One region of the Arthrobacter sp. UCD-GKA genome, then DNA from elsewhere that is predicted to be linked to it. Evidence: riboswitches for the same ligand, from Rfam matches in the RefSeq annotation. Region 1 holds a riboswitch; each other region holds the start of a gene.

Region 1 (5,156 bases):
CGAACTGGCCGGGGCGCAGCACCTGGCCTTTGCCTGCGGCAGGTACGAGGGCATCGACGAGCGGGTCCTGGACTTTGCCTCAGAGGCCTTCGACGTGCGCCCGGTGTCCATCGGCGACTACGTGCTCAACGGGGGAGAGGTCGCGGTGCTGGCGATGGTCGAGGCCATTGGCCGGCTGATCCCCGGGGTCATCGGAAACCCGGAGTCGCTGGTCGAGGAATCGCACTCCGACGGACTGCTGGAATACCCGGTGTACACCAAGCCCGGCACCTGGGAGGGCCGCGAGGTTCCCGAGGTGCTGCTTTCGGGCAACCACGGCAAGATCGCGCGCTTCCGCCGCAACAAGCAGCTGGAGCGCACCGCCACCCGGCGCCCGGACCTGATCGTGCAGCTGGATGCCTCCACGCTGAACCGGCACGACCGCGACACCCTGTGGCACAACGGTTTTGCCATCGTCGAGGGTCGCATCGTCCCGAAGGACGCGCTCGGCTAGCAGTTTTCAGATTCGCCACCGCTAGCGCGGTGGCTGGGCATCTTCCAGGAGCCCGGCCACCGCGCTTTGCCGTAGCCGGAGGGCGTGTTCGAGCGCCGTGGTGCCGCCGGAATCCGCGATGGAGGTGTCCGCGCCCGCCGCGATGAGAAGCCGCACCACCTTCTGGTGCGCGGTGCCGCCGTCGCCCAGGATGACCGCCTCGAGCAGGCACGTCCACCCCAGGCCGTTCACGTGGTCGACGTCCGTTCCTGCGTCAATGAGCCGGCGGACCGTTTCGAGGTGGGCGTGCTCGCAGGCCGGAATGAGCGCGGTGCCGCCGTAGCGGTTGGTGCTTGTGACGTCGGCGCCGTGCTGCAGGGTGAGTTCCAGGATCCCGAGGAATCCCTCCGCCCCGGCATGGAGGAACGCCGAATCCGAGATGCCGTCCCGGGCATTGACGTCGGCACCCCGCAGGATCAGTTCCCTCGCCGCTTCCAGCGCGTTGGCCCGCGTGGCGGTGACCAGCACCGGACGGCCATCGGCGTCGCGGAAATCCGGCGAGACCCCGGCATCGAGCAGTTGCCGCACCTGGTCGGCGTCATTGGCCCGGGCCGCGACAAGCAGTGCCTGTCCGGACGTGGACCCGTCGGCGGTTGCGGCTGCCGACGCGGTGGATGGATCGGGCGTCGAGGTCGTTGCGGGCCCGGCGGAGGGTGCGGTGGCGCAGGCGGCCAGCGCCAGCAGCGCCGCGGCCAGGGTCACGGCCATCGGGAAGCGGGATGGGTGGCGCACGGACATGGGCCCATCCTAGCGCGAGGGGGTGGCCAGCCGTGAAGCGCCGGGCCCGGGGCTTGCAGGGGAGCCCGGGCCGGCGCTAGACCGGCAGCGGGCCGCTACGCCCTGGCGGGCATCCCGGGCTCGGGCAGGTAGACCTTGCCGCCGGAGGCCAGGAACTCCTGGCTCTTGTCCCGCATCCCGCTGACCATTTCCGCGATGGCCGCCTGCGAGTCGGCCGAGCCGTATTCGTCGCGGATGTCCTGGCTGATCCGCATGGAACAGAACTTCGGCCCGCACATGGAACAGAAATGCGCGGTCTTCGCCGGCTCGGCCGGCAGCGTCTCGTCGTGGAAGGACTCGGCGGTGACCGGGTCCAGCGACAGGGCGAACTGGTCGCGCCAGCGGAACTCGAAGCGTGCCTTGGACAGCGCGTCGTCCCGTTCGGAGGCGCCCGGGTGCCCCTTGGCCAGGTCCGCTGCGTGGGCGGCGATCTTGTAGGTGATCACCCCGGTCTTCACGTCGTCCTTGTTCGGCAGGCCCAGGTGTTCCTTGGGCGTGACGTAGCAGAGCATCGCGGTGCCGTAGCGGGCGATCTCGGTGGCGCCGATGGCGCTGGTGATGTGGTCGTAGCCCGGTGCGATGTCGGTGACCAGCGGGCCCAGGGTGTAGAAGGGCGCGCCGTTGCACAATTCCTGCTGGCGCTCCACGTTTTCGCGCACCAGGTGGAAGGGGATGTGGCCGGGGCCCTCGACCATGACCTGGACGTCGTACTCCCAGGCCCGTTTCGTGAGCTCGGCCAGGGTGTCGAGCTCGGCGAACTGGGCGGCATCGTTGGCGTCTGCGATGGAGCCGGGGCGCAGCCCGTCGCCCAGGGAGAACGCCACGTCGTACTGCGCGAAGATCTCGCACAGCTCGTCGAAGTGCGTGTAGAGGAAGTTCTCCTGGTGGTGGGCCAGGCACCAGCCGGCCATGATGGCACCGCCGCGCGAGACGATGCCGGTCACGCGGTTGGCCGACAGCGGCACGTAGCGCAGCAGCACCCCGGCGTGGATGGTCATGTAGTCAACGCCCTGTTCGCACTGCTCGATCACGGTGTCGCGGAAGATTTCCCAGGTCAGGGCGTTGGCCTCGCCGTTGACCTTTTCCAGGGCCTGGTAGATGGGCACGGTGCCGATGGGGACGGGGGAGTTGCGGATCAGCCATTCGCGGGTCGTGTGGATGTCGTCGCCGGTGGACAGGTCCATCACGGTGTCGGCGCCCCATTGTGTGGCCCACTGCAACTTGTCCACTTCTTCGGCGATGGAGCTGGTGACGGCCGAGTTCCCGATGTTCGCATTGATCTTCACCAGGAACGCCTTGCCGATGATCATGGGCTCGGACTCGGGGTGGTTGATGTTCACCGGGATGATCGCCCGGCCCGCGGCGACCTCGCTGCGCACCAGTTCCACGTCGCAGTTCTCGCGCAGGGCGACGAACCGCATCTCGGGGGTGGTGATCCCTGCCCGGGCGTAATGCATCTGGGTGACGCGCTTCCCTGCCTCGGCGCGCCGGGGGACCGGCCGGCTGCCCTTCCATTCGGCCGACGCCTTGCCGCGGCGGACCGCCGACTTTCCGTCGTCGAGCAGGTTCCGTTCACGCCCTGCGTAGGTCTGGGTGTCCGCGCGTTCCTCGATCCAGCCGCTGCGGAACGCCGGCAGTCCAACCACCGGGTCGCTTCCGGGTCCGGCGGTGCGGTAGACCTGCAGCGGGGCGTTGTCCTTTCCGCCCGGGGACGGCTCCAGCGCGATTTGCGTGACGGGAACCCGGATCCCGGATTCGTCGTCATCGATGTAGGCCAGCGAGTGGGACTTCAGGGACTGGGTCTCTGCTGCTTCCACGGCGTTTTGGACAGGGCTGTGCATTGAAACGGTGTTGCTCAAGGAGTACTCACTTCCTTCGCCGGCATTACCCGGACAGGTTCAACGGTCTCTCGCTGCATCAGCTCGATCTCAGCCCTTGCAAGGGCCCCCGTGTGGTCGAAAACGAAACTATCACATGATCCGGCCAGGCACCGTTTGTGACCTTGGGCACCGGCAGGTTGTGCCCGGCGGCGCGGACCGGTGTTTGTTCAATGCGTTCCCGATGACTGGTTCCGATCGAATCGGGCCTTATCGTGGCGGGTTTCGGGTCCCCTGGGCGCGTTCGGGGCCGCGATCGCGGCGGGATCCCGTCCGGGCAGAAACTGCCGGTGCTGCTCAGACCCGGAGCATCATCGGGCAGATCCTTTCGATGCGGGTCCGCCTGCGGGTGCGGAACTTCGCACCATGCCCCGGAGTGTGGCAAAATGGATTCTTGGGTCTACTGGGTTCTGCTCCTGCCGCAGGGGGAACGAGTCAACAGTTGGACCAGCCGTCGATCCGCAAACGGATCGCGGTACCAAGCTTCGGACCGCCACATCTTTTTTCCGAGCGCACCTGTGCGCCCCGGGGAACAATTACGGTCCGTGTCTAAAATAGGTGACCTGCGGCGTCTATTTAGGAGATGCATTCATGCATATTCTCGACTCTGTCGATGCAGCCTCGCTGCGCAACGATGTTCCCGATTTCCGCCCGGGCGATACCGTCAAGGTCCACGTCAACATCATCGAAGGCAAGAACACCCGTGTTCAGGTTTTCCAGGGCTTCGTCCTTGGTCGCCAGGGCCGCGGCGTGGGCGAAACCTTCACCGTTCGCAAGGTCTCCTTCGGTGTCGGCGTAGAGCGTACCTTCCCGGTGCACTCCCCGGTCCTGGAAAAGATCGAACTGGTCTCCCGCGGTGACGTTCGCCGTGCGAAGCTGTTCTACATGCGCGATCGCCACGGCAAGGCCGCGAAGATCCGCGAAAAGCGCGACTTCCGGACCGCCAAGTAGCGAGAAAAGCGAGAGCCTTCATCTTCGCGGCCCCCAGGGCTGCGGGGATGGGGAGCCATCGTGGATCGATCTACTGAATCGGAAAGTTTTTCCGCTTCGACAAAGCGCCGGTCTCCTTCGAGGGGCTGGCGCTTTGTCGTTGGCGCGCTTGCAGCGGCGGCTCTGATCACCCTGGTCGTTCGTGCCACCGTCGTTGACTTCTTCTACATCGGTTCCACTTCCATGGAATCCACGTTGAACCCGGGTGATGGGCTGCTGGTGAATCGGCTTGCATACAAGGACGCCGAGATCCAACGCGGGGACGTGGTCATCTTTGACGGCCGCGGTTCCTTCCTGCCCTATCAGCGTCCCGGTGTCCTGGATTCCCTGGCCTGGGCGTTGCGTCTTGCCGGCAAGGACGCGGTGTACGTCAAGCGCGTCATTGGCGTCGGCGGCGACACCGTTTCCTGCTGCAGCCCCGACGGACGCCTGGTCGTCAACGGCATCCCGCTGGAGGAGCCCTACGTTCTTGACGGCAACAAGCCAAGCGACCTTGAATTCGACGTGAAGATCCCCGAAGGGCGCTTGTGGGTCATGGGGGACCACCGTTCGGTGTCCGAAGATTCGCGCGCGCTTCTTGGAGCACCGGGCGGCGGCATGATTCCCGTCGATCGAGTCATCGGCAAGGTCACCGATGTGATCTGGCCGCTGGACCGGAGGCACTCCGTCGAGGGCCAGCTCGCGGCCCCGTAACCTATGGCCCGCCACTGTTGCAGTGGCGGGCTTTTTGTTGCCCAAATTCCTCGGGGATTGAGAGCATGTTCATCCGAATTGTGCGCCGGGTATTGTGTTCCGGCGGGCCGGCGGGCCGGCGCACAGCGCTAGTCATGGGCGCCATCTGGGCTCGACCAGGGCTCCGCATGCGGACCGAGCGAGATGCAGCAGTACCCTGGTTCCCTGCCATCGGCGATACAAGCGCTTTGCTTCTGCCGATGTCCAGTAGCGAGACGGTCGTATTCCTTGAGGACTCCGTCCATCGT
Region 2 (8,562 bases), on a different contig from region 1:
GAGGGTGAAGGGGTTCGCCTCCGCCAGGTGTCCCAGCCGCAGCCGGGACAGCAGCGATTCGACGCGCGAGGAGATTTCCTGCTCGGTGAACAGCGGTTCCCGGGTTCCGGGCCTGACCGCGTGCCGCGGGCCGTAGGCCAGTTCCTCGGCCACGGTGTGGGTGACGAACTGGTGCTCGGGCTCCTGGAAGACCGAGCCGATCCGTCCCACCAATTCGGTGGCGCGCCAGTGGTACGGCCGGGCCTCGGTGCCGGCCGCCAATTCGCCGGTGGCCAGCACCGTGCCGGATCCGACCGGAAGCAGTCCGCCGAGGGTCAGCGCGAAGGTCGACTTGCCCGAGCCGTTGGCCCCGCGCACGCACCAGGCCTCGCCCGCCCCCAGGCGCAGGTCCAGGCCGGAGGCGGCCGGCCTGGCGCCGCGCTTGCGCGTGACGGCAAGGTCCGTGGCCTCCAGCAGCAACGCAGCGGATTCCCCGGGGGCCGGCAGCGGGTCGAATGCCGGGGTGTACCCGGGCACCCAGACCCCGGCGGCAACCAACTGGTCGCGGACCGGGCCGGGGGCAAAGAGCTCGCCGGGGGTTCCGTCGTGGGCGATGCCGCCGCCGGGTTCCAACACGATGACCCGGTCCATGTGCTCCGCCCACGCCTCGAGCCGGTGTTCGACGATCAGCAGGGTCGCGCCGGTGGAATCCAGTGCGGCCAGCACCGCGTCGCGGACCTCCAGCACCCCGTCCGGGTCCAGGTTTGCCGTGGGCTCGTCCAGCAGCACCAGCCCCGGTCCCATGGCCAGGATCCCGGCCAGGGCCAGGCGCTGTTTCTGCCCGCCCGAGAGCGCGGAGGTCGGGTGGTCCAGCGGGACCTCCAGTCCCACGGCGTCCAGTGCCTCGATGATCCGCCGCCGGATCTGCGCGGGCGGCACCGAAAGGTTTTCCGCGCCGAAGGCCACGTCGTCCCCGACCCGGGCCTGGACGACCTGGGTTTCGGGATCCTGCTGCATGAGCCCGACCAGTCCGCGGCCTTGGGCTGCCGGTGCCCCGTCCAGCAGCAGCTCGCCGGAGGAATAGGTTTCGTCGTCTTCGTCCAGGACCCCGGCCAGCGCGTAGAGCAGCGTGGATTTGCCGGCGCCCGAGGGCCCGGCCAGCAGCACGCGTTCCCCGGCCCGGATCTCCAGGTCCAGGCCCGACAGCGCTGCTTGCTTGCGGTCGGCGTGCCGCCACCCCCAGTTCCGGGCGCTGACGGACACCGCGTCGCAGCGGTGTTGCACCGTGGCCGCGGTGTCGTTTTCGCGGTGCAGCATCGAGGCTGAAGACATGGTGATGCCCGTGCCCATCAGCCGAGGATTGGTTCGGTGGCTGCCTTGCGGCTGGCAAGCGCGCCCAGTGCGCCGGTCTTGGCCAGGGCGCGGGTTCCCAGGAAGGAGAGCAGCCCGGCAATGATGATGCCCGAGATGGTCATGAACCCGATGTAGGCCAAGAGCATGCCGGTGGTGTATTCGGGGAACCAGCGGAAGATGAAGGTGTCGTTGACGCTTCCAAATAGTCCTGCTCCGGCGCCGGCCAGCAGTGCCACGGGCAGGTTGAAGGTGCGGTAGCGGAACGCGGCGAAGACCACTTCGGCGCCCAGGCCCTGGATCAGGCCCGAGGCCAGGACCGTCAGCCCGAATTCCGAGCCCATGAGCGCCGAGACCATCGCGGCGACCACTTCGCAGAACAGTGCCGCGCCGGGCTTGCGGATGATCAGTGCGCCGAGCACCGCGGGGAAGAGCCACATGCCCGAGACCAGTGCGGCCGAAGGCGGGAAGGCCAGGAACAGCACGTCGAGCAGGTGGTGGCTGCTGTTCCAGGCCCAGAAGATGACGCCCGAGGACACTGCGATGACTGCCGCGATGACGATGTCGACGACGCGCCAGGATGTGGTTGCCGTTTTGTGCCCGGCGGGCTGGTGGGTGATGCCCATGGTGTTGATCCTCCTTGGATTCAAGGAGGGGAGGGAATGCCCGCACACTTCCGCGCGCACCCCTGAGAACTCGACTTCCTTCGCCGGTACTAGCCGGGGCAGGTTCGAGGGTCTGCGGCTATCCGCACTCTCAGCGCCTGGGTGCGGGTTACCCCGCACGACGCTCCCCTGTCGTGATTGTTTCAGTTCTATGATGCTACCTCAGCTAGGCTGGGCCTAGTACCTTTGCCGCAATATTCGGGAGTCCCCATGAACAGCTTGATGAAACTGATCGGTCCAGCAATTTCCATCGCCGCGGGTTTCCTGGGAGGGAAGATCGTCGACAAGGCCTGGATCGGTTTCACCGGCCAGCAGCCGCCCAAGCACGGCAACAAGGAGGCCCAGGCCGAGGCCTCGATGCGCCAGGCCATCGGGTTCGCCGTGCTGTCGGCCGTCACCGCCGCGTTGATCCAGGTGCTCACCGACCGCGGCACCCAGCGGGCCATCGCGAGGTTCACCAAGAAGGCCTGAGCTTCCGCACTTCCGCACACGGGGGGTCCGGCCGGATGCGTTCGGCCGGGCCCTGCTTTGGCGTGGCCCGTGCCGGTTGGCGGCGCCGGCCCAGGGTCCGGTGGACTAGTCGATGAAGTCGGCGCGGTCCCTGTTGCCGTCCCGGCCGTGCTCGGCCTCTTCGCGCTGCTCCGCGGCCTCGACCACCGCCGCCAATTCGTCCGCGATGAGGGTCTCGCGCTTCAGGTGCCGGGTCCGGTAGCCGGCCCGTCCCACCATGTGCGCCGAGACCGGGGCGGTGAGCAACTGCAGCAGCCAGGCCAGGAGCAGCACCGGAAGCACCGCCCAGGACCGCAGTTCCAGCCCGAGCGCGGCCAGCAGCAGGAACAGCCCCAGCACCTGCGGCTTGGTCGCCGCATGCAGGCGCGAGAGCAGGTCCGGGAAGCGCAGCATGCCGATGCCCGCGGCCAGTGACATCAGGCAGCCGACGATCATGAACGTCCCGGCCACGATGTCGATGACGGTGTCCAGCATCAGGCGTTCCTCCGGTCCGTGACGAAGCGCGAAACCGTCACCGAGCCGACGAACCCGACCAGGCATGCCAGCAGCACGAAGATGAGGTTGTCGGTGTGCTTGTTGATGGTCATGTCCACGCACAGCGCCGCGGAGACGATCAGCAGCAGCACGTCGGTGGCGATGACGCGTTCCAGGATCGAGGGCCCCTTGGCCAGCCTGATCATGGCCAGGGCGCCGGCGATCGAGAGCGTGATCCCGCAGATCCACAGGACGATGTTCATGGTGTTTCTCCGTGTTCCTTGCCCGGGGCCGATTTCTCGGCATTCAACTCGGCCAGTTCTTCCTTGGTGCCCATCATGCGGATCAGCCGTTCCTCGATCATCATCACCGAGGCCCGCGCCTTTTCCACCCCGGCCTCGTCGTTGACGTTGAGCACGTGCAGGTACAGGGTCGAGGTCCGCCGGTCCACCTCCACGACGTAGGAGCCGGGGACCAGCGTCAGCACGTGGCCCACGAAGGTGACCAGCAAGTCCGATTCGGTGCGCAGCTGCACGGTGATGATCGCGCTTGTGGTGCGCGGGCCGCGGAACACCGCCAGGTACAGCACCTCGAAGCTGGCCAGGGTCACGTCCCGCAGGAACGCCCCGGCGAACACTGCGGCACGCCAAACATTGAAGCGCCCCGATAGGATCACCGGCGGCAGCCGGAAGACCCGCACCAGCACCAGCGAGATCAGCAGCCCGAAGACGAGGTTGCCGATGGCGAAGTCCTGCCAGAGCGCACCCCAGACCAGCATCATGCCTGCAAGCAAAGGCAGTTCCTGGCGCAGGGTGGCGCGTTGGCGTGCCCCGGATTCGTCGGTGGCGTCTTTCAGCCGTTGTTCCTTGGTCATTTACCGTACCCCCTGCCCGGTTCCGAGGACCGCCTCGATGTAGTTGTTTGGGTCCAGCAGCTGGCCGGCGACCTGGTCGCTGAATTCAAACAGCGGCCCGGCAAACACCGTCAGCGCCACGCCCACCAGCACCAGGGCCGCGGTCATGGCCAGCATGCCGTTGGGCAGCAGTGCGGTGTTCCCGCGGTCGGAATAGCGGCTGGCCGGCTCGTTGGCCACGATGTCGTAGGTCGCCCCGCGCGCGGCTTCCACGCCCACCAGCAGCAGCGGGTCCGGGTCCGTGGCGTCCTCGGCCTTGCGCCAGAACGCCCTGTTCCAAACACGCGCTATCGCCAGCAACGTCAACAGCGAGGTCAACAGGGACACCCCCACCAGCGCCCAGGCCACGGGCGTGCCCAGTTCGGCGCCGCCCTGCACCAGCCCGAGCTTCCCCAGGAAGCCGGAGAACGGCGGGATGCCGCCCAGGTTCATGGCCGGGACGAAGAAGAGCAGCGCCAGCAACGGCGAAAGCTTGGCCAGCGAGCCGAGCCGCTCGATGTTCGAGGTCCCGGCCCGGCGTTCGATGAGCCCGGCGACCAGGAAGAGCGAGGTCTGCACCACGATGTGGTGGGCCACGTAGTAGATGGTGGCCCCCAGCCCCAGCTGGTTCCCCACGGCCACCCCGAAGATCAGGAATCCGATGTGGCTGGTGAGGGTGAAGGAGAGCATGCGCTTGATGTCGGTCTGCGCCACGGCACCCAGGATGCCCACCAGCATGGTCAGCCCGGCCACGACCATCAAGGGTTCGGAGAGCTGGTTCCCGGGGAAGAGCAGCGTCTCGGTGCGGATGATCGCATAGACCCCGACCTTGGTCAGCAGCCCGGCGAACACCGCGGTGACCGGGGCCGGGGCGGTCGGGTAGGAGTCCGGGAGCCAGAAGGACAGCGGGAAGACCGCGGCCTTGATCCCGAAGGCGACCAGCAGCATCACGTGCAGCACGGTCTGCGTGCCCGGGGAGATCTCCGGCAGCTTCACGGCCAGGTCCGCCATGTTCACGGTGCCGGCGGCCGCATAGATCATGCCGATGGCGATCAGGAAGAGCAGCGAGGAGGCGACCGAGACCACCACGTAGGTGGTGCCCGCTCGGATCCGCGCGGTGGTCCCGCCCAGGGTCAGCAGCACGTAGGAGGCCGTCAGCAGGATCTCGAAGCCCACGTAGAGGTTGAAGAGGTCCCCGGCCAAAAAGGCGTTGGAGACCCCGGCGACCAGGATCAGGTAGGCGGGGTGGAAGATCGAGACGGGCCCGTCCTCGTCCCCGTCGGCCATGCCCTGGCTGGTGGCGTAGAGCAGCACCGCCAGGGAGACGATGGAGGAGACCACCAGCATGAATGCCGAGAACCCGTCCACGACCATGGAGATGCCAAACGGCGGGGCCCAGCCGCCGAGGGTCACCGAGTAGGTCCCCCCGCCCCAGACCGTGGCCAGCATCCAGGCTTCCAGGCAGAGCGTGATCACCAGGACCGCGATGGTCACCAGGCGCTGGGTGCGGCGCTTGCGGCGCAGGATGAAGGCCAGGGCGGCACCGAAGATCGGCAAGGCCACGACCAGCGGGGCAAATGAAACGGCGGTCAGTGGTGCATCGATCATGCGTGCGGCCCCTTCTCCGGGTGGTTCCCTGCGGGCTCGGCGTCCTCGCCCTCGAATTCGGTGGTGTCCTCGGGGACCGGGGAGTCTTCTTCGAAGTCGAAGGTCGACTGCTGCGAGACGCGCAGGTCCTCGTCGTCGTCGGCGACCACGTCGGCCCGGGAGATGACCCAGGAGCGGTAGATGATGCCCAGCATGAACGCTGTCACCGCGAAGGTGATCACGATGGCCGTGAGGATCAGCGCCTGCGGCAGCGGGTCGCTGTATTCCTGTGCATCCAGCGCCGACCGGTACAGCGGCGCCTCGCCGCGGCGCCCTCCGGCGGAGAGGATCAACAGGTTCACCCCGTTGCCCAGCACCACGATGCCCAGCAGCACGCGGGTCAGCGAACGCTCGAGCAAAAGGTAGATGCCCACGGCGAAGAGCACGCCCATCACTATGAGCAAGGTGATATTGGTGCTCATCGTCCAACTCCCGTATCCGCGTCGGAAACCATGTCATGTGTGTCGGTGGGGCTGCGGCCCTCGGAACGGTCGTCGATCTCCGAGCCCAGGGAGCGCAGCACGTCGATGACCAGCCCGACCACCACCAGGTACACCCCGATGTCGAAGAGCGTGGAAGTCACGAACTTCTGCTCCCCGAAGAGCGGCCAGGTGAATTCGATGGCCGCGGAGGTGAACATCTGGGCGCCCAGGAGCAGCGGCGCCGCGGCGGTCAGTGCCGCCAGGCCCAGCCCGGTGCCCATCAGCGTGCCCGGGCTGACCGGGGTGGCCTCGGCCAGTTCCACCCGGCCGCCGGCCAGGTAGCGGATGGTCAGGGCCAGGCCGGCCAGCAGCCCGCCGGCAAAGCCTCCGCCGGGGGTGTTGTGGCCGGCCAGCAGCAAGTACACGGAGGCCAGCAGTATGGTGTGGAAGAGCAGCCGGGTGACCACCTCGAAGGTGATCGAGCGGCGCTCCGGGGCCAGGGTGTGCCCGGCGACCAGCCAGGAATCCTTCTTGGAGATCGCAAAGGTCCTGGCCACTGCCAGCCCGGCACGGCTGGGACTGGCCCCGCCGATGGCCTCGGAACCGTGGTCGACCGATCCGCGCGGCACGTTCGAGGCGCGCACCCGCTTGTCCCCGCGACCGCGCACGAAGATCAGCGAGGCCACGCCGGTGGCGGCCGCGGCCAGCACCGTGATTTCCCCGAAGGTGTCCCAGGCGCGCATGTCCACCAGGGTGACGTTGACGATGTTCTTGCCCGCTCCGCCGGTGTAGGCAAGTTCCGGGTAGGCCAGCGAGATCGGATCCGCGACCCGCGAGGCCATCGAGGTGGCGGCGATGTAGATCATGGAGGCGCCGAACCCGATGCCGATCAGCGCCCGGCCCAGCCGGTGCCCGGTGGGGTTCTTGGCCCACAGTTCCACCGGCAGGGCGCGCAACGCCAGCACGAAGGCGACCAGCACGATGGTTTCGACCAAGAGCTGGGTCACGGCCAGGTCCGGTGCTCCCTGCAGCGCGAAGATCGCGGCCATGCCGTAGCCGCTGACCGAGACCATCAGCACCGCCAGGAAGCGGCGGTTGGCCTGCAGCGCACCGAGGGCGCCGAGGATCATGATGAGCCCGATGACCAGCTGGGCGGGGTGGTCGAAGGCGATGAAGTTTCCCGGTGCCGGGGTGCTGAGCAGGATCGCGGTGCCGGCCGGCAGCAGCAGCGCCACGATGAGGATCACCACGAGGTAGAAGGACAAGGAACCGCGCTGGGTGCGTCCGGTGAGCCAGATGGCCAGGTTGTCCACGCCGGTGACCATGTGCTTGTAGTCTCGTTCGGCATCCAGCAACGCCGGGACCCGGGACTGGAGGTGGAAGGTCCTCTCCCGGGCCAGGAAGAGCGCGGTGCCCGCGATCATGGTCAGGATGCTCAGACCCAGCGCGGGGCTGAACCCGTGCCAGAGGCCCAGGTGGATGGGGTTCTCGGCGGATCCGAACAGGCCCAGGTAGGGGGCGATGGCGCCCTCGAGCACGTGCGGGATCCAGGCGAACACGACCGTGGCGCCGGTGAGGACCAGCAGCGGGGCCAGGAACAGTGCCGGGACGCGCGGGAACACGCTGGGTTCAAGGCCCCGCTTGGAGGCGAAGCCGCCCCACAAGAAGCGTGCGGAGTAGGCGAAGGTCATCATGGCCCCGAGCAGGACGCCCACCAGCAGCACCACACCGGTGGCGCCGTTGCCCTGGGCATGCTCCAGCAGCGCCTCGTAGACCGCTTCCTTGGCGACGAAGCCGTAGAGCGGCGGGAAGCCTGCCATCGAGGCCGCGGCGATGGCGGCAACGGCAAAGAGGACCGGGGAGGAGCGGTAGAGCCCGGACAGCTGGTGCAGGTCGCGGGTTCCGGACTTGTGGTCGATGATTCCCACGACCAGGAAGAGCGTTGCCTTGAAGAACCCGTGGGCCAGCATCATGGCCAGGCCAGCGAGCGCCGCGTTGGGGCTTCCGATGCCCATGACCAGGATCAGGAAGCCCAGCTGGGAGACCGTGCCGTAGGCCAGCAGCAGTTTGAGGTCGTGTTGCTTCAGCGCTCGCCAGCCGCCGATCAGCAGGGTCGCCAGTCCGAGCCAGAGCAGCATGGGTTGCCAGAAGGCGGTTTCGTTGAAGCCCGGGGCCAGTCGTGCCACCAGGTAGATGCCGGCCTTGACCATGGCCGCTGCGTGCAGGTACGCGGAGACCGGGGTGGGGGCCGCCATGGCGCCGGGGAGCCAGAAGTGGAAGGGAACGAGAGCGGACTTGGAGATCGCGCCGATCAACACCAGGGCGATGGCCACGTCGATGTAGGTGCCCAGGGCGGTGAGTTCCGGGGCCATGGCCAGGATCTCGGAGATGCGGTAGGTGCCGGCCGCATTGCCGAGCATGACCAGTCCGGCCAGCATCGTCAGGCCGCCAAAGGTGGTGACCATCAGGGCGGTCAGTGCCGAACGCCGTGCGCTCATCCTGGTGCGGTTGAACCCGATCAGCAGGAAGGACAGGATCGTGGTCAGCTCCCAGAAGATGAAGAGCATGATCATGTCGTCGGCGGTGACCAGGCCGAACATCGAGGCGGCAAAGGCCAGCAGCT
Region 3 (8,562 bases), on a different contig from region 1:
ACGCCGACCGCCATGGCATCGTCACCCCGGATGCCGGGCTGATGAACCCCAACCACTTCCTGGCCGTGGCCATCGAATACCTCTACACCCACCGCACCGGCTGGTCCACGGACGCCGGGATCGGCAAGACCCTGGTGTCCTCCTCGATGATCGACAGGGTGGCCGCGAAGCTTGGGCGCACCCTGGTGGAGGTCCCGGTGGGCTTCAAGTGGTTCGTGCCGGGCCTGCTGAACGGAACCGGTGCCTTCGGCGGCGAGGAATCGGCCGGTGCCTCGTTCCTGCGCCGCGACGGGCGCACCTGGACCACCGACAAGGACGGGATCCTGCTGGCGCTGCTGGCCAGCGAGATCACCGCGGTCACCGGCTCCTCCCCGTCCAAGCACTACGCGGCGCTGGCCGCCGAGCACGGGGCCCCCAGCTATGCGCGCCTGGACGCCGCCGCGGACCGGGACCAGAGGGCCCGTCTGGCGAACCTGTCCGCCAGCGACGTCACCGCCGATTCGCTGGCCGGTGAAAAGATCACCGCGCGGCTGACCGAGGCGCCGGGCAACGGGGCAAAGATCGGCGGGCTGAAGGTCACCACCCAAAACGCCTGGTTCGCCGCGCGCCCCTCGGGCACCGAGGACAAGTACAAGATCTACGCCGAGTCGTTCCTGGGCGCCGAGCACCTGGCCCGGGTGCAGGACGAGGCCAGGACCATCGTGGACACCGTCCTGGGCTGAGCCAGGTGGTGCGGGGCGGGCGCGGCCACACCGCACCCGCCCCGAAACAGCCGACCACCTACAGGTATGCGATCCCGGGCATGTCTACATCAGGCGTTTGATGATCTTTGACTTGGCCCAGGTGTACGGCGGGTAGACGGCCTTGAGCGTGTCCACCACCGTGGTCTTGCCCATCACCGCGCGCATCTGCGAGAGCCGCTCGAACCCATGCCGCCCGTGGTAGGCACCCATGCCGGAGGCTCCCACGCCCCCGAACGGAAGCGAGGGGACGGCCAGGTGCAGGCTCGGCGCGTTGTGCACGATGGCCCCGGCGCGCACCTGGTCCCCGAAGGACGACTGCAGCCGCGGGTTCTCGGAAAACAGGTAGGCGACCAGCGGGGTGGGACGCGCGTTGATGAAGCGAACGGCGGCATCGAAGCTGTCCACCGCGATGACCGGCAGGATCGGGCCGAAGATCTCCTCGCGCAGCAGGGCCGAGTCCGGGTGCACGTTGGTGATCACCGTCGGTTCGATCTGCAGCGTGTCCTCGTCGTACCCGCCTCCGACGACCACGTCCCCGTCGCCCAGCATGGCCACCAGGCGCTGGAAGTGCGCCGTGTTCACGATCCGCCCGTAGTCGCGGCTGGCCAGCGGATTCTTCCCGTAGAACCCCGTGATGGCCTTTGACAGCTGCTTTTCCAGGTTCCGCGCCGCGTCCCCCACCGCCAGCACGTAGTCCGGCGCCACGCAGGTCTGCCCGGCATTCATGAACTTCCCGAACGCCAGCCGGCGGGCGACCGCCGCCGAGGACCCGTCCATGACCACGGCCGGGGACTTGCCGCCCAGCTCCAGGGTCACCGGGGTCAGGTGCTCGGCCGCCGCGCGGGCCACGATCTTCCCCACGCGTTCCCCGCCGGTGTAGAAGATGTGGTCGAAGTGTTGTTCCAGCAGGACCTTGGAGGTCGACGCGCCGCCCTGGACCACGGCGCACGCCCGCCGGTCCATGAATTGCGGAACGAGCCGCCCGAGCAGCGCGCTGGTGGCCGGGGCCAGCTCCGAGGGCTTGAGCACCGTGACGTTGCCGGCGGCAATGGAGGCGACCAGCGGGGCGAGGATCAATTGCAGCGGGTAGTTCCAGGCACCGATGACCAGCACCACGCCCAGCGGCTGCGGCTCGATCTTGGCTGCCGCCGGGTGCAGCGCGAGCGGGATCTTGACCGCCTTGGACTCCATCCATTCGGAGAGGTGCAGCTGCGCGTGGTCGATTTCGGCACGCACCATGTCGACCTCGGTCATCCTCGCCTCGGCCCCGCTCTTGCCCAGGTCATCGGCCAGCGCATCGACGAAGTCCTGCTCGTGCGCCTCCAGCATCCGCTCCAGGGCCTTGAGCTGGGAGGCGCGGAAGCGCCGCGGGTGGGCCAGCCGGGTGGCGACCACGTCGTGCATCGAAGCGACGATCTCCACGATGTTTTCAGGCGACTCGGGCACCACCGGCGGCAGCTCGAGCTCGCTCAGTGCGCGCGACTCGCGCGGCGCGGTGGATGGATGCGGATTCTCGGTGATGCCCATGCCTAGAGCGTATACGGCGTGCGCGTGGGCCGCGACAGGCCGCGACGCGCAGTTGACGCCCCGCCCGTGCGGTGGGATAGGCTCGCGCCTAGTGACACGGGGTGTCGGCGCGCCAGCGATCCGACTGAGATAAGACCCGTAGAACCTGAACTAGTTCGTACTAGCGGAGGGATGTTGCTCATGGGATCCATGGCGCCTTCAATTGTTTTTTCACCCGGCGAGCTCGCCGATGCCCTGGGCGCGCTGCGCGCCTCCACCCCCTTGGTGCAGGTGTTGACCAACACCGTGGTCACCAACTTCACCGCCAACGTGCTGCTGGCCGCCGGGGCCTCCCCCGCGATGGTCGACGTGCCCGGGGAGGCCGGCGGATTCGCGTCGGTGGCCTCCGCGGTGCTGGTGAACCTGGGCACCCCCCATTCCGAGCAGCGCGCCGCCATGGCCGAGGCGGTGGCCGCCGCCAACGCCGCGGAAACCGGCTGGGTGCTGGATCCGGTGGCCGTCGGGTCGCTGCGCGTGCGCACCGACTTCGCCCTGGGACTGCGCGATGTCTCCCCCACGGTGATCCGCGGCAACGCCTCGGAGATCATGGTGCTCGCCGAGGCCGGGTCCGGCGGGCGCGGGGTGGAGGCCACCGACACGGTCGATTCGGCCGCCGCCGCGGCCCGCTCCCTGGCCTTGCGCAGCGGCGCCGTGGTGGCCGTCTCCGGGGAGGCGGACCTGGTGACCGACGGGGCGCGCACCATCTACGTTCATGGCGGAAGCAAGATGCTCACCCTGGTGACCGGCGGCGGGTGCGCGCTGGGCGCGATCTGCGCGGCCTTCCTGCCCGTGGTCCGGGACCCGCTGTTGGCCACCGTCGCGGCCCACGCGTTCTACTCCGCCGCCGCCGAACGGGCCGCAGCGGCAAGCTCGGGGCCGGGAAGCTTCGCTGTGCATTTCCTCGACGCCCTGCACGCGCTGGCCCCGGCCGACCTCGCGGCCACGGCGGTGCTGTCCTGATGGCCTCCGGAATCTACCTGGTCCTCGACTCGAATTCCACCGCCGGACGCCCGCTCGAAGACATCGCCGCCGCAGCGGTGGCCGGCGGGATCACCACGATCCAGCTGCGCTGCAAGGACCTGCCCGCCGGGGAATTCGTCGACACCGTGGAAAGCTGCGCCAAGCACACCTCCGGGCGGGCCACCCTGCTGGTCAACGACCGCATCGACGTGTACCTGGCCGCACGGGCCCGCGGCGCCGACGTGCAGGGTGTGCACATCGGCCAATCAGACATCCCCGCGGACCTGGTCCGCACGCTGATCGGGCCGCACGCCGTGCTCGGGCTATCCGCCTCCACCGCCGGCGAGATCGACGCGGCCAACGAACTCAACGCGCTTGCCCCGGGCACCATCGACTACCTGGGCGTCGGCGCCGTGCATGCGACCCCGACGAAGAAGGACCACCCGGAGCCGCTGGGCTACGGGGGCCTGGCCGCCGCCGTGGCCCGCAGCAATGCACCCGTGGTCGCCATCGGCGGGCTCGACGCCACCGACGTCCCGGCCGTTCGGTCCGCCGGGGCCGCCTCGATGGCCGTGGTGCGGGCGATCTGCGCCGCGGATGACCCGCGCGCCGCAACCGCCGACCTGATCAGCCTCTGGGAAGGGGAAACGCCATGAACACCATGAATTCCACCAAGAACATCCTGTCCATCGCCGGCTCCGACCCCTCCGGGGGCGCCGGGATCCAGGCCGACCTGAAGTCCATCGCGGCCGCCGGCGGCTACGGGATGGCGGCGGTCAGCGCGCTGACCGCCCAAAACACCCGCGGCGTGCGCGCCGTGCACGTGCCCCCGGCCGGCTTCCTCACCGAGCAGCTGCTTGCGATCTCCGAGGACATCTCCATCGACGCGATCAAGATCGGGATGCTGGCCAACGCCCAGGTCATCGACGAGCTGGGAACCTGGCTGGCCACAATCCGCGGTGCCGCCGGCGCCCCCGGCGCCCCCGGCGGACGCGTGCCGGCCGTCGTGCTTGACCCGGTGATGGTGGCCACCAGCGGGGATTCGCTGCTGGATGCGGCCGCCGATGCGGCGCTGCGCCGGCTCTTCATCCATGCCGACGTGATCACCCCCAACATCCCCGAGCTCGCGGTGCTGGCCCGCGGCCCCGAGGCCACCGACTGGGACTCGGCGGTGTCCCAGGCACGCATGCTCGCGGCGGAATACGACGTGCTGGTGCTGGCCAAGGGCGGGCACCTGGCCACCCAGCGCTGCCGCGACGCGCTCATCGACGCCGGCGGGGTGCTGCTAGAGGTCGAATCCGAGCGCCACGCCACCGGCAACACGCACGGCACCGGCTGCTCGCTCTCGGCCGCACTGGCCACGCATTACGCGCGCACCGGGAACTGGGGCACGGCGCTGCGCCGTGCCAAGGACTGGCTGTCCGATGCCATCTCCCGCGCGGACGAGCTGTCCGTCGGATCCGGGCACGGCCCGGTCAACCACTTCGCCGCGCTCTGGGACGGGGTGCGCCCGGCGCAGGCCGGGGACCCGCTGGCGCAGTGGTGGGAACGGATCGCCCCGATCCGCGCGGGCATCGACGAGCTGGGCTTCATCCGCGCCCTGAAGGACGGGTCGCTGGCCCGGGCCCACTTCGAGGACTACCTGGGCCAGGACGCCCTGTACCTGCGCACCTATGCGCGGTCCATGTCGCGGGCCGCGGAACTGGCCCCGGACACCGCCTCGCAGCGCTTCTGGGCGGCGGCCGCCAGCGGCTGCCTCGAGGAGGAGCTGAAGCTGCACCGCGGGCGGCTCGACGAACGGGTCCCGGAGCCCTCGGCAACCACCACCGCGTACCTGAACCACCTGCTGGCCGCCGGGGACGACTATGCGGTGCTCACCGCCGCGTTGCTGCCCTGCTTCTGGATCTACCAGGACACCGGCACCCGGTTGGCCGCGGCCAACCACGACCGCCACCCGTACGCCGACTGGCTGGCCACCTATTCCTCCCCGGAGTTCGACGCCGCCACCGCGGCGGCCATCGACCTGGTGGCCGCTGTGCACGCGGGCGCCGATGCCCGCACCCGGGCGGCGATGTGGCGTGCGTTCGAGGCCTCCAGCGCCCACGAGCTGGCGTTCTTCGCGCAGACCGCCGCCGACGCCCCGGAGGCGGCAGCGGGACCCCGGCGCGCGTCCGGGCACCTTGCCCCGGACGCCGCCGGGCACGGCGAACCGGTCGCTGCCCGGTAGCCGCGCGGGGGCGGGACGTGCCGGGGCACCGGCCCCGGGCGGCGGGCGGGTAAAATGCACGAGGGGGTTTTGCGCTGTGCACCGCGCGCCCCCGACGCCCGACTCCCGCCCCTTCCCGGAAGGCCCCACCCCATGAGCAACCGATTCGGCATCGGCTGGCGCCTGCACGGCGACGGCAAGTCCATCTCCCCCGGAACGGTGGTGGCCCCCGACGAGCGCCTCGCCTGGGCGCAGACCGTCGGCGTGGGAGTCCAGCACGTCATGGCGATGTTCGGCGCCACGGTGCTGGTGCCGACCATCACCGGCTTCCCGGTCACCACCACGCTGCTGTTCACCGGCGTCGGCACCCTTTTGTTCCTGATCATCACCGCGGGTCGCGTGCCCTCCTACCTGGGGTCCTCCTTCGCGTTCATCGCGCCGGTCACCGGGGCCATGGCCACGCACGGGATGGGCGGTGCCCTGGGCGGGATCGTGATGGCCGGCGCCTGCCTGTTCATCGTGGGGCTCATCGTGCAGAAGGCCGGAACCGGCTGGATCCACGCACTGATGCCCCCGGTGGTCATGGGCACCATCGTCGCGCTGATCGGGCTGAACCTGGCCACCACCACCACGGACAAGATCACGCAGGTGCCGCTGACCACCTTCGCCACGGTGCTGGCCATCGTCATCACCACGGTGCTCTTCCGCGGGATGCTCGGGCGCCTGTCGATCCTGCTGGGCATCATCGTCGGCTACCTCGCCGCCTGGGCGCAGGGCCAGGTCGATTTCTCGGCCATCGGCCAGGCCGCCTGGTTCGGGCTGCCCGACTTCGCCGCACCCACCTTCCACATCGAAACCCTGACGCTGTTCCTGCCGGTGGTGTTCGTGCTGATCGCCGAGAACGTGGGACACGTCAAGACCGTGGCGCTGATGACCGGGCGCGAGCTGGACGACGTGAACGGCCGGGCGCTGATGGCCGACGGCACCGCCACCATGATCGCCGGGTTCGGCGGCGGCTCGGGCACCACCACCTACGCGGAGAACATCGGGGTCATGGCCTCCTCGCGCGTCTACTCGACGGCCGCCTACTGGATCGCGGGCACCGTGGCCATCGCGCTGGCGTTCTTCCCGAAGTTCGGCGTGCTGATCAACACCATCCCGGCCGGGGTTGCGGGCGGCGCGGGCATCGTGCTCTACGGGATGATCGCCATCGTCGGCGCCCGGCTCTGGGTGCAGAACAAGGTCGATTTCTCCAACCCGATCAACCTGATGACCGCCGGCACCGGGCTGATCATCGCCATCGCGCTCTTCGGGGACAACGTCCTGTCGATCGGCACCATGGACTTCGGCGGCATCGCCCTGGGCACCGCAGCCACGCTGGTGGTCTTCCACCTGATGCGTTCCATCGCCAAGGTGCGCGGCACCGAGCCGACGGAGATCGAGGCCATCGGCGGGGCCACGCACTCCAAGCTCGGCTAGCGGGAGGCAACCCGCACCGGGCGGGACCCCCCTCGCGGGGGTCCCGCCCGGTTTTTCGTGCCGCGGCCGCGCCGGCAAGCTACCCGATGATGGTGATCGGCGGCTCGTTGGCCAGCTCCTCCTCGTGGGTCAGCTTCTTGATGCTGGAGGTCAGCGGGGAGCCGTCGTCGCGCTGCAGCGCAAAGACCGCCTCGATGGACGGCTCGCCCCGAAGCACCGGGCCCTGACCGTGCAGCTGGACGGACACCACCGGATGCTGCGGGGACACCGCATGCGCGGCTCCGCGCACCGAGAAGTGCACCTCGTCGTCCCCGGCCCGCAACGAGGCGGTCAACGCGTCAGCGGTGAGGTGGAAGTGCACCGAGGAGTCGTTGCGGCGCAAATTGAATTCCAGGCCCTCCCAGTCCTCGGGCAGCCGCGGGTCAAAGAGCCAGGCCCCGGTGTCGTCGCGCAGCCCGGCAAAACCATAGACCAGCGCCGCCCACACCCCTCCGGTGGAGGCCACGTGCACCCCGTCGGCCGCATTGCCGTGCAGGTTCAGCAGGTCCACGTTCAGTGCGTGCTCGAAGTAGTCGTAGGCCAGGTCCCGGTAGCCGACCTCCGCGGCGAGGATCGCCTGCACCGTGGCCGAGAGCGTGGAATCCCCCGTGGTCAGCGGATCGTAGTAGTCGAAGTCGGCGCGTTTCTGCTCCGCGGAGAAGTCCGAGGAACGCAGCCACAGCGCCAGCACCGTGTCGGCCTGCTTGAGCACCTGGAAACGGTAGATCACCAGCGGGTGGAAGTGCAGCAGCAACGGCCGGTGCTCCGGGCCGGTGCCCGGCATGTCCCAGACCTCGCGGTTCAGGAACCCGGCGTCCTGCGGGTGGATGCCCACGGTCTCGGAGAACGGGATGAACATCGCCGCGGCCGCATCGCGCCAGTCCCGCACCTCGGAGTCCCCCAGGCCCAGTTCCTCGACGATGCGCGCGTGGTCCTCGGGGAATTCGCGCGCCAGGTAGCCCACCAGCTCGACCGCGTAGCTCAGGTTGAAGCGCGCCATCACGTTGGTGAAGGTGTTGTCGTTGACCACCGCGGTGTACTCGTCCGGGCCGGTGACCCCGTGGATGTGGAAGCTGCGCCCCTTGCTGGTCTCGCGCCAGAACCCCAGCGAGTTCCACAGCCGGGCGGTCTCCACCACGATTTCCGCGCCGCCCCCCAGCAGCAGCCCGGTGTCCCCGCTGGCGCCCACGTAGCGGGCCAGCGAATACACCACGTCCGCATTGATGTGGTACTGCGCGGTGCCGGCCGGGTAGTAGGCGCTGGCCTCCTCGCCGTTGATGGTGCGCCACGGAAAGAGGATGCCGTGCTCGTTCAGCGTCGCCGCGCGGCGCCTGGCCGCGGGGATCATCGAGACCCGCGCGCGCAGCGCATTGCGCGCCCATTGCGGGTTGGTATAGGTCAAAAACGGCAGCACGTAGATCTCGGTGTCCCAGAAGTAGTGCCCCGAGTAGCCGGTGCCCGAGACCCCCTTGGCGGAGATCCCCAGCCCGTCGGAGCGGGCCGAGGCCTGCGCCAGCGAGAACAGGTTCCAGCGGACGGCGCGCTGCAGCAGCGGGTCAGCCGCGTGCA
Region 4 (8,562 bases), on a different contig from region 1:
CGGCCTTGGCGGGCTTGTCGTTCAACCGCACATGACCGGCACGGCACGCGGTGGTTGCCGCGGAACGGGTCTTGTAGATCCGGATCGACCATAGCCAGGCGTCGATTCTGACAGCCTTTGTTTCCTGCTTCATGCCGCCAGTCTAGTCAGCGCGGGGACTTCGCCGCGGTTGTTGCAACACACCTGTGCCGGCTCAGGCAAGTGCGTTGTCGCAGGCGGTGACGAGCCTGGCCTGGACATCGGCGGGAACCTTGTCGCCTGAGGCCGCCACATCATCGAGTGCACTGACGATTTCCTGGGGCAGGCCACCCTCGCGGACCGCGTCCACCATGGACGAGACGACCTTGAGGTCGGAGGCGTTGATGCTGCCGTCCTTGATCGGTGCACACACCTTCTTGATGAGCTCCTTCTTTGCCCCATCGGCCAGCTGGGTTGCTGCCGAGGACGCCGCGGAGGAAGCGGTGTCGGCGATGGTCGCGCAACCGCTCACGGAGAGCAGCAGGACGGCAGCGGAAAGGAGCAAGGCATTTTTGGAACGTGAAAATCTCATGCGTTCCATCGTAGTGGCTCGAAGGTGGGAGAACGCCGGGAACTCCGAGGCCTCCCACCTGCGGGCACGGGCGATCAGCCCGAAACCGGTACGTTCTCCAGACGTGCAGGCCTGGACAGGCCCAGGGTTTCGCGCAGGGTCCTGCCCGGGTATGACGTGCGGAAAAGGCCACGTGCCTGCAAGATCGGCACCACGAGTGCCACGAAGTCATCTAGCCCCGCCGGGAAGCTGGGGCACATGAGATTGAAGCCGTCGCAGGCACCTGTGGTGAACCACTCCTCGATTTCGTCGGCGACCTCGGTGGGCGTGCCGATCATGGTGGCATGGCCGCCGCCGGCCGCCAGGAATCCCAGCAACTCGCGAAGCGTGGGCTGCTTCGTTTCGATGATGCGTTGCACCGTGAGGTAGCGGCCCTGCGGTCCGGAGAACCCTTCGGCCGGCGGCAGCCCAGGCACCGGCCCATCCAAAGGATGCGAGGTGTAGTCCTGGCCCGTGAACATGTTCAGTTGGGTGATGGCCGAGTCGAGATCCAGGTAGGAATCCAAAGCGGCCTTCTTTTCCCGGGCTTCCTCCCGGCTCGCCCCGATGTAGGTGACCAGCCCGGGAAGGATAGGCACCGAATTCCCGGCCCGCCCCACAAGTTCCAACCGCCTCCGCATGTCCGCGGCATATTCCAGGGCCGATTCCCGGTCCCAGGAAACCGAGTAGATCGCTTCGGCGTACCGGGCGGCAAAGGAACGCCCGGCCTCCGAGGATCCGGCCTGGAAAAGCACCGGACGCCCCTGCGGGCACCGCGGGACGGTCAGCGGGCCGGCAACCGTGAAATGGTTGCCGCGGTGGTTGATCGGGCGGATCTGGGAGGGATCGAGGTATTGGCCGGCCTCACGGTCGACCACCAGTGCCGAATCCGACCACGAATCCCACAGTCCCTGCACCGCGTCCATGAACTCCTCGGCACGTTCGTAGCGTTGTGCGTGCCCCGGCAAGGCATCCATCCCGTGGTTGCGGGCCTCGGCGTCGAACATGGAGGTCACCACGTTGATGCCCGAGCGGCCCGCACTGATGTGGTCGAGGGACGCCAGCAGCCGGGCGACATGGAACGGGGTGTAGAAGCTCGCAGAGATCGTGGTGACCAGACCAATATGCTCGGTGGCCCGCGCCATGGCGCTCAGCGCGGTCACCGGTTCGAGGAACCAGGGGATTCCCGCCGCGTACTCGTGGTTGACGCTTTGCCCGTCGGCAAAGAACACCGCATCCAGGCAACCACGTTCGGCCAGCCGGGCCAGTTCCTCGTAGTAGGCGATGTCGCCGACGCGGTCGGCGCTGGAGTCGGGGTGGCGCCACCCCATGGTGTGGTGGCCGGCACCGTAGATGAAGGCGTTCAGGTGCAGTTGGCGTGTCGAATCCATGGTTTTGCCCTCCTCCTAATTCATCACCAGGCCGCCGTCGACCACCAGGTTCTGCCCGGTCACCGCCCGCGACCAGGGCGAGGCAAAGAGCAGGGCGGCATCGGCGAACTCCGCCGGGGAGGTGACCCGGCGCAGGGGAGTGGAACCGGCAATCAGGTCAAAGACCTCCTCCGGGGTGGCCGCCGAGGCATCGGTGGTGCGCAGCAGGCCTCCGGAGATCATGTTGACGCGGATGTTCTCGGGGCCCAGGTCCGACGCGAACGTGCGGGTCAGCGACAGCAGTGCCGCCTTGGCCGCGGTGTAGTCGTGGTACGGGACCACGGGGTTCTGGAAGAGGTTCGTTCCGATGTTGACGATGTTGCCGAAGCCTGCGGATTTCATGCCCGGCAAGGTCGCCTGGATGGTGTTCAATGCTCCGCCGATGATGCCGGTGAATTGCGCCCCGAATTCCGTGTACCCGATCCCGTCCGCCTTGGAGCGGGCATCGCCGTTGAAGGAAAAGTCCGGCAGGGCATTGTTGATCACCGTGGTGATAGGGGCGCCAAAGTGTTCCTGCGCAGTGGCGACCAGCTCGGCGACCTGTTCGGGTTCCGAGACGTCGGCTCGTATCGCAATCGCGCGATCCTCCCCGAACTCTGCGGCCAGTTCCTGGGCCCCGGCCTCACTGGAGCGGTAGTTCAGCACGAGCCGTGCGCCCTCGCGGGCGAAGGCGCGGGCCAGGTCGGTGCCCAGGCCGCGGCCGGCACCGGTGACAAGTACGATTTGGTCCTTGATGAGCATTCTCTTGCACCTTTCGTTGGAGCGAAAGGATGCCATGGAACTGCCACGAGGTACCCAAAAGCGGGGCGCCACCATGCGTCATGCCGGACCGGCATCCCTTCGCTCGGATTATCGAGATCAGGTTCAACGGGTCTATCTCTCAGCCGCCAGGCGGCACCCCGTGTCGAGTCCTACGGCCAACCTAGCACCGCCCCAAGCCAATCCCCAATCAGCGACGCCGTGCCGGTCGTACTGCTGGTGTTCGCCCCGGTCATGAAGCCGAATGCATGCGCCCGCCCTGGATGATCGTGCGCGGCCGGGACTCGTCATAGAGCACCGAGGCATCCTCGAAGGGATTTCCGTCCAGCAGCAGCGCATCCCCGGCCATGCCCGGGGCCAGGCGTCCAAGTGTCGGTTCCTGCAGCAGCGCGGCGTTCACGCTCGTGGCCGAGCGCAGCGTCTCAAAGACCCCCACGGCCTCGATCTGCAGGGCCAAGCCGTTGAGCTGCTCATCCGCAAGGTCTCCCATCAGGTCCGAGCCGAAGCCCACCGGGATGCCGGCGGCCAGCGCAAGCTTGATGGCCTCGCCGCCGGCGGTGAGGACCTCCAGGTTCTTGGCCTTGGAGACCTCCGACAGGCCGACCTCGTCCCCGCGGCGGTCCATGGCCGCGTAGGCGGCCAGCGTGGGCACCAGATAGGCACCGTGCTCGGCCATCAACGCTGCGGTGCGCGCATCGAGCAGGTTGCCGTGCTCGATCGAACGCACGCCGTTGCGCACCGAGTGGGCAATGGCCGCTGGCGAGTAGGCGTGGGCCGCGACGTAGGAACCCCGGCGGGTTGCCTCGGCGACCACCACGGCGATTTCCTCGTCCGAGTACTGCGGGATGGCCAGCGGGTCTGTCAGCGAGACCACGCCGCCGCTGGCCATCATCTTGATGGCGTGGGCGCCGGTGCGCAGGCGTTCGCGCACGGCCACGCGCAGCGGCTCGATCCCGTCGACGACCTCGCACATGTGGCCGTGGCCGAAGCAGACATCCACGTCCGCCTCGCGCGGGTCGCCGTGCCCGCCGGTCTGGCTCAGCGCCGGGCCGGTGTAGAAGTAGCGCGGGGAGTCCAGCAACCCGGCTTTGATGGCGCTGGACAGGCCGATGTCCCCGCCTGCGACGTCACGCACGGTGGTGAAGCCGCGGGACAGGGCCTCGCCCAGGCGCTTGGCCCCGGCCAGGGCCGCGAAGGAGAGCGGGCCGCGCTCGTTGCGGAATCCGTCAAGGGAGATTGCATAGGCGTGGAAGTGGGCATCGATGAGCCCGGGGACCAGGACCTTGCCGGCGGCGTCGAGCAGCTCACCTTCTTCCTGGGCGCCGATGGCCGTGATAAGTCCATCCTTGAAGGTCACGTTGCCGCGGACGAGCTCAGGATTTTCGCCGTCAAAGACCAGCGCATCGGTGACGGTCAGGACAGATGCGGGGCTCATGCCTTGGCCCCTGCCTGTGCTGCCATCCAGGCTTCGATGCCGTTGGCATCGATCGGCAGCGGGTCCGAAAGGTTCTCGTGGCCGGTGGCGGTGACCAACAGGTCGTCCTCCAGGCGCACGCCCATGCCGCGCAGTTCCGGCGGGACCATTTCGTCGTGCTGGTGGAAATAGAGGCCGGGTTCCACGGTGAGCACCATGTTTTCCTGTAGCACCGCACCTTGGTATTCCTCGTAGGAAGCGGAGGAGCAGTCGTGCACGTCCAGGCCCAGGTGGTGGCCCACCCCGCAGACCAGCCAGCGGCGGTGGTGCTGGCCGGCAGGGGAGAGCGCCTCGTCGACGGAAACCGGGAGCATGTCCCAGTCGCTCAGGCCGTTGGCGATGACCTCCATGATGGAGGTGTGGAAGGCGGTGAAGTCCTTGCCGGGGGTGATCTGGGCCAGGCCGGCGCGGTGCGCCTTTTCCACCAGGTCGTGGACCTCGCGCTGGGCGGTGGTGAAGCGGCCGTTGGCCGGGAAGGTGCGGGTGACATCCGCGGTGTAGAAGCTGTTCTCCTCCACTCCCATGTCCAGCAGCAGCATCTCGGATTCGACGACCGGTCCGTCGCAGCGAACCCAGTGAAGCGTCGGTGCATGGTGGGCGGAACCCACGATGGTGGCATAGCCCGGGCCGTGTCCGTGGTGGCGGGCGACCCGGTCGAAGGTGCCCTGCAACCAGCGTTCCCCGCCGCCGGCGATGGCGGTGGGGATCTGGTTGATGACCTGGGAGAAGCCCTCGATGGTGTGGGTGACGGAGTTGCGCAGCTCGGTGATCTCCCATGCGTCCTTCAGCAGCCGCAGCTCGGCCAGTGTGCGGCGAAGCACCGCCGACGGCTTCAGGGAATGCGTCGCCACCATGGAGGATCCAAGGTTGCCGGCGGCCTCGGCGCCGGAAAGCCGGGCCAGCGCCTCGTCCAGCGCACCGAGCGGGGAGGTTGGAAGGCCCAGGGCCGCTTCCCAGTGGGTGGGACCGTGGGCGGCACCGACCCAGAGTTCGCCGTGCGCGGCGCTGGTGAAGAACGCAGGGTCCCCTGGCAGTGCCGGGGCCGGGACGAAGAGTCGGTAATCGTGGCCGCCGGCTCGCGGGGTGCCCACCAGCACCGCGCCCTCGGCATGGCAGTTGGTCAGCCACAGGAAGTCCGAGTGCGGCCGGTAGTCGTAGAAGCAGTCGTTGCTGCGCACCGGTGCCCATCCCGCAGCGACCACGAAGGCCACCCCGGGCAGCGCGGCCGAAAGCCTGGTGCGGTGGTCCGCTGCGGCGGCCGCGGCATCGGGTGTGGCGGCGGGGGTGCGTTCGGGCTCGGCCCATCCCTGGGACATCCATTGCGTGAAGGCCGGCACCTCGGCCAGCCTTGGCAGTTTCGGATCGGCCTTGGTGGGTGCGGGCATGGAGGCTGTTTTTTGCTCGGAAGTGTTCACGACTGCTCTGGCTTTCGGTTCAAGGGTGCCGATGGTGAAAGGTGGTGTTGGTCTCGACGCACACCCCCATGTCATCCAGCATCACATACCAGTGGAGGTTGGTGGGCCCCGGCACCTTGTCGTCTTGGAGACGAGGTGCCGGGGCGCCTTTGGGAAACATCCACGGCACGCGGCGACGGCGCTGGGGCCAGCCCGCATGGATGCGGCAAACTGGAGGGGTGAGCCAGAGCCGAATAATCCAGACCATTGCCGCAGAACTTTCCACAGCCGGGGCACCCGTTGCCCCATGGCAAGTCAGGGCCGCCATCGAGCTCCTCGATGGCGGATCCACCGTTCCCTTCATTGCCAGGTACCGCAAGGAAGCCACCGGGACCCTTGATGATGCGCAATTGCGCATGCTGGAGGAACGACTGCGTTACCTGCGCGAACTCGAGGAACGGCGGGCCGCAATCCTCAAGGCCATCGCGGAAGCCGGCAAGCTCACCGAGGAGCTGGAATCCGCGATCGGGGCCGCAACGACCAAGGCGGAACTCGAAGACCTCTACCTGCCCTACAAGTCCAAGCGGCGCACCAAGGCCCAGATCGCCCGCGAGGCCGGCCTTGAACCGCTAGCCGATTCGCTCATCAAGGATCCGTCCCAGGATCCGGAGACGCTGGGGGCAACGTTCCTGAACCCGGAGCACGAGATCAACGCCGCCACCGAGGCGCTCGCCGGTGCCCGCGCCATCCTCACCGAGCGGGCCTCCCAGGATGCGGTGCTGGTCTCCGACCTGCGGGAGCGCTTGTGGTCCCGGGGCAAGATCGCCTCGAAGACCGCGGCAGGTGCCCCGGCTGCGGACGCGGCCAAGTTCTCCGACTACGAGGATTTCGTCCAGCCCGTGGCCACCCAGCCCTCGCACCGGATCCTGGCGCTGCTGCGCGGGGAACGCGAGGGCGTGCTGGACCTGGAACTTGCCGAGGCGGACCCGCGCGACGACGCGGCGCTGGCCGAGGCGCGCGCTTCCTACGAGGCTGCGGTCGCCAAGTCCCTGGGCATCACCGCGGCAGCCGATGCACCGGCCGGAAAATGGCTGGCCCAAACCGTGCGGCTGGCCTGGCGCGGCCGGCTGCTGGCCCGACTCGAATCCGACCTGCGCACCCGGCTTTTCGAGGCCGCGGAGGAAGCATCCGTGAAGGTCTTCGCCGCGAACCTGCGCGACGTGCTGCTCGCGGCCCCGGCCGGAAACCGCGCGGTGCTGGGCCTGGACCCGGGGCTGCGCACCGGGGTGAAGGTCGCCGTCGTGGATGCCACCGGGAAGGTCGTGGACATCGCCACGATCTATCCGCATGCCCCGGCGAACAAGTGGAACCAAGCCGTTGACACGCTGGTGGCCCTGGCCGCCAAGCACGGCACCGAGCTCATCGCCGTGGGCAACGGCACCGCCAGCCGGGAAACCGACAAGCTGGCCGGCGAGGTCATCGCCAAGCTGACCAACAAGCCCGCCAAGGTCATCGTCTCCGAGGCGGGCGCCTCGGTGTATTCGGCCTCCGCGCTGGCCAGTGCGGAACTGCCGGAGCTGGACGTGTCAATCCGCGGGGCGGTCTCGATTGCCCGACGCCTGCAGGATCCGCTGGCCGAACTGGTGAAGATCGAACCCAAGTCCATCGGCGTGGGCCAGTACCAGCACGATTTGACCCCGGCGAAGCTCGACCGCTCACTGGATGCGGTGGTCGAGGACTGCGTGAACGCGGTGGGCGTGGACGTGAACACCGCTTCCCCGGCGCTGCTGGCCCGGGTCGCCGGCGTCGGCTCCCTGCTGAGCCGCAACATCGTCGAGCACCGCAACGCCAACGGCCCCTTCGCCACCCGCAAGTCCCTGCTGAAGGTCCCGCGCCTGGGCGCCAAGGCGTTCGAACAGTGCGCCGGATTCCTGCGCATCACCGGCGGCAAGCAGCCGCTGGATGCCTCGGCCGTTCACCCCGAGGCCTACGGCCTGGCCGAGACACTGCTGGCCGCGGCCACCGCCAAGAACCAGTCGGTGGACTCGTTGGATGCCAGGGAATTTGTCACCGAGCAATTCGGCTTGCCCACCGTCAAGGACGTCATTTCCGAACTGGTGCGCCCGGCCCGGGACCCGCGCCCCGACTTCAAGACCGCGAACCTCAAGGAGGGGGTGGAAAAGATCGGAGACCTGCAGGTCGGCATGATCCTGGAAGGCACCGTTTCCAACGTGGCCGCCTTCGGCGCCTTCGTCGACGTGGGCGTCCACCAAGACGGGCTGGTGCACGTCTCGGCCATGAGCAACAAGTTCATTTCCGATCCGCGCGAGGTCGTCACCTCCGGGCAGGTCGTGAAGGTCAAGGTGCTCGAGGTGGATCCGGCGCGCAAGCGCATCTCCCTGACCCTGCGCCTGGACGACGAGCCCGGTGCCAAGGCCGAGAAGCCCGAGCGCGGGCCCCGCGGTCCGCGCAGCGCCGAATCCCGTACCCCGCACGGGGCCCAGGGTGCTCCGCGCGGAAACAAGCCGGCGGCTTCCCGCGAGGCCAAGCCTGCGGGAGGCAACACGGCCATGGCCGAGGCCCTGCGCCGCGCCGGGCTGAGCGGCTAGGGACCGCCAACCGCACCAGCCCCGCGCTGGATGCCCTCCATATAGCGGACCGCCGGCGACTGCCTATCGACGGTCCAAGGACACCGGGTTTCGCCCACATGGCGTAGCGTTGAGTGCAAAAGTCGGCGAGGCACAGGGAGCGAGCCACACCCATGGACGGGGAGAGGATGACCGATTTGATCATGACGGTGTTCATGGTGCTGCTCATGGCGGCACTGGCCTGGATGATGAGGGCCGCTGCCACGGGGCAGATCAAGCGCAACGCATGGGTGGGAATCCGCACCCCCGCCCTGATGCACTGCGAGGAATGCTGGCTGCTGGGACACCA

What was found. A riboswitch is a leader RNA that binds a small molecule or an ion and turns the genes downstream of it on or off. The one in region 1 is predicted to bind thiamine pyrophosphate.
Positions count from the first base shown of each region.
Region 2: it holds a riboswitch for thiamine pyrophosphate, as region 1 does, so the genes downstream of both, BLJ79_RS00405 (ECF transporter S component) here and thiC (phosphomethylpyrimidine synthase ThiC) in region 1, are expected to answer to the same signal.
Region 3: it holds a riboswitch for thiamine pyrophosphate, as region 1 does, so the genes downstream of both, thiM (hydroxyethylthiazole kinase) here and thiC (phosphomethylpyrimidine synthase ThiC) in region 1, are expected to answer to the same signal.
Region 4: it holds a riboswitch for thiamine pyrophosphate, as region 1 does, so the genes downstream of both, BLJ79_RS06395 (3-oxoacyl-ACP reductase) here and thiC (phosphomethylpyrimidine synthase ThiC) in region 1, are expected to answer to the same signal.

Region 1 covers NZ_MOLR01000007.1:180,114-185,269, forward strand. The annotation lists gene trmD (tRNA (guanosine(37)-N1)-methyltransferase TrmD) at 1-493, shown strand, start outside; gene BLJ79_RS13920 (ankyrin repeat domain-containing protein) at 515-1,270, opposite strand; gene thiC (phosphomethylpyrimidine synthase ThiC) at 1,366-3,150, opposite strand; TPP riboswitch at 3,163-3,270, opposite strand; gene rplS (50S ribosomal protein L19) at 3,778-4,137, shown strand; gene lepB (signal peptidase I) at 4,195-4,869, shown strand.
Region 2 covers NZ_MOLR01000001.1:77,562-86,123, reverse strand. The annotation lists gene BLJ79_RS23875 (ATP-binding cassette domain-containing protein) at 1-1,296, opposite strand, end outside; gene BLJ79_RS00405 (ECF transporter S component) at 1,329-1,955, opposite strand; TPP riboswitch at 2,014-2,135, opposite strand; gene BLJ79_RS00400 (DUF4235 domain-containing protein) at 2,205-2,465, shown strand; gene mnhG (monovalent cation/H(+) antiporter subunit G) at 2,571-2,978, opposite strand; gene BLJ79_RS00390 (MrpF/PhaF family protein) at 2,978-3,241, opposite strand; gene BLJ79_RS00385 (Na+/H+ antiporter subunit E) at 3,238-3,852, opposite strand; gene BLJ79_RS00380 (Na+/H+ antiporter subunit D) at 3,853-5,478, opposite strand; gene BLJ79_RS00375 (Na(+)/H(+) antiporter subunit C) at 5,475-5,939, opposite strand; gene BLJ79_RS00370 (Na+/H+ antiporter subunit A) at 5,936-8,562, opposite strand, start outside.
Region 3 covers NZ_MOLR01000012.1:64,578-73,139, reverse strand. The annotation lists gene pgm (phosphoglucomutase (alpha-D-glucose-1,6-bisphosphate-dependent)) at 1-722, shown strand, start outside; gene BLJ79_RS18480 (aldehyde dehydrogenase family protein) at 807-2,270, opposite strand; TPP riboswitch at 2,358-2,459, shown strand; gene thiM (hydroxyethylthiazole kinase) at 2,451-3,269, shown strand; gene thiE (thiamine phosphate synthase) at 3,269-3,925, shown strand; gene thiD (bifunctional hydroxymethylpyrimidine kinase/phosphomethylpyrimidine kinase) at 3,922-5,496, shown strand; gene BLJ79_RS18460 (uracil-xanthine permease family protein) at 5,629-6,954, shown strand; gene BLJ79_RS18455 (HAD-IA family hydrolase) at 7,034-8,562, opposite strand, start outside.
Region 4 covers NZ_MOLR01000004.1:13,969-22,530, reverse strand. The annotation lists gene BLJ79_RS06410 (RNA-binding S4 domain-containing protein) at 1-133, opposite strand, end outside; gene BLJ79_RS06405 (hypothetical protein) at 194-550, opposite strand; gene BLJ79_RS06400 (LLM class flavin-dependent oxidoreductase) at 625-1,959, opposite strand; gene BLJ79_RS06395 (3-oxoacyl-ACP reductase) at 1,975-2,739, opposite strand; TPP riboswitch at 2,817-2,910, opposite strand; gene BLJ79_RS06390 (metal-dependent hydrolase family protein) at 2,990-4,192, opposite strand; gene BLJ79_RS06385 (aminopeptidase P family protein) at 4,189-5,616, opposite strand; gene BLJ79_RS06380 (Tex family protein) at 5,847-8,234, shown strand; gene BLJ79_RS06375 (SdpI family protein) at 8,402-8,562, shown strand, end outside.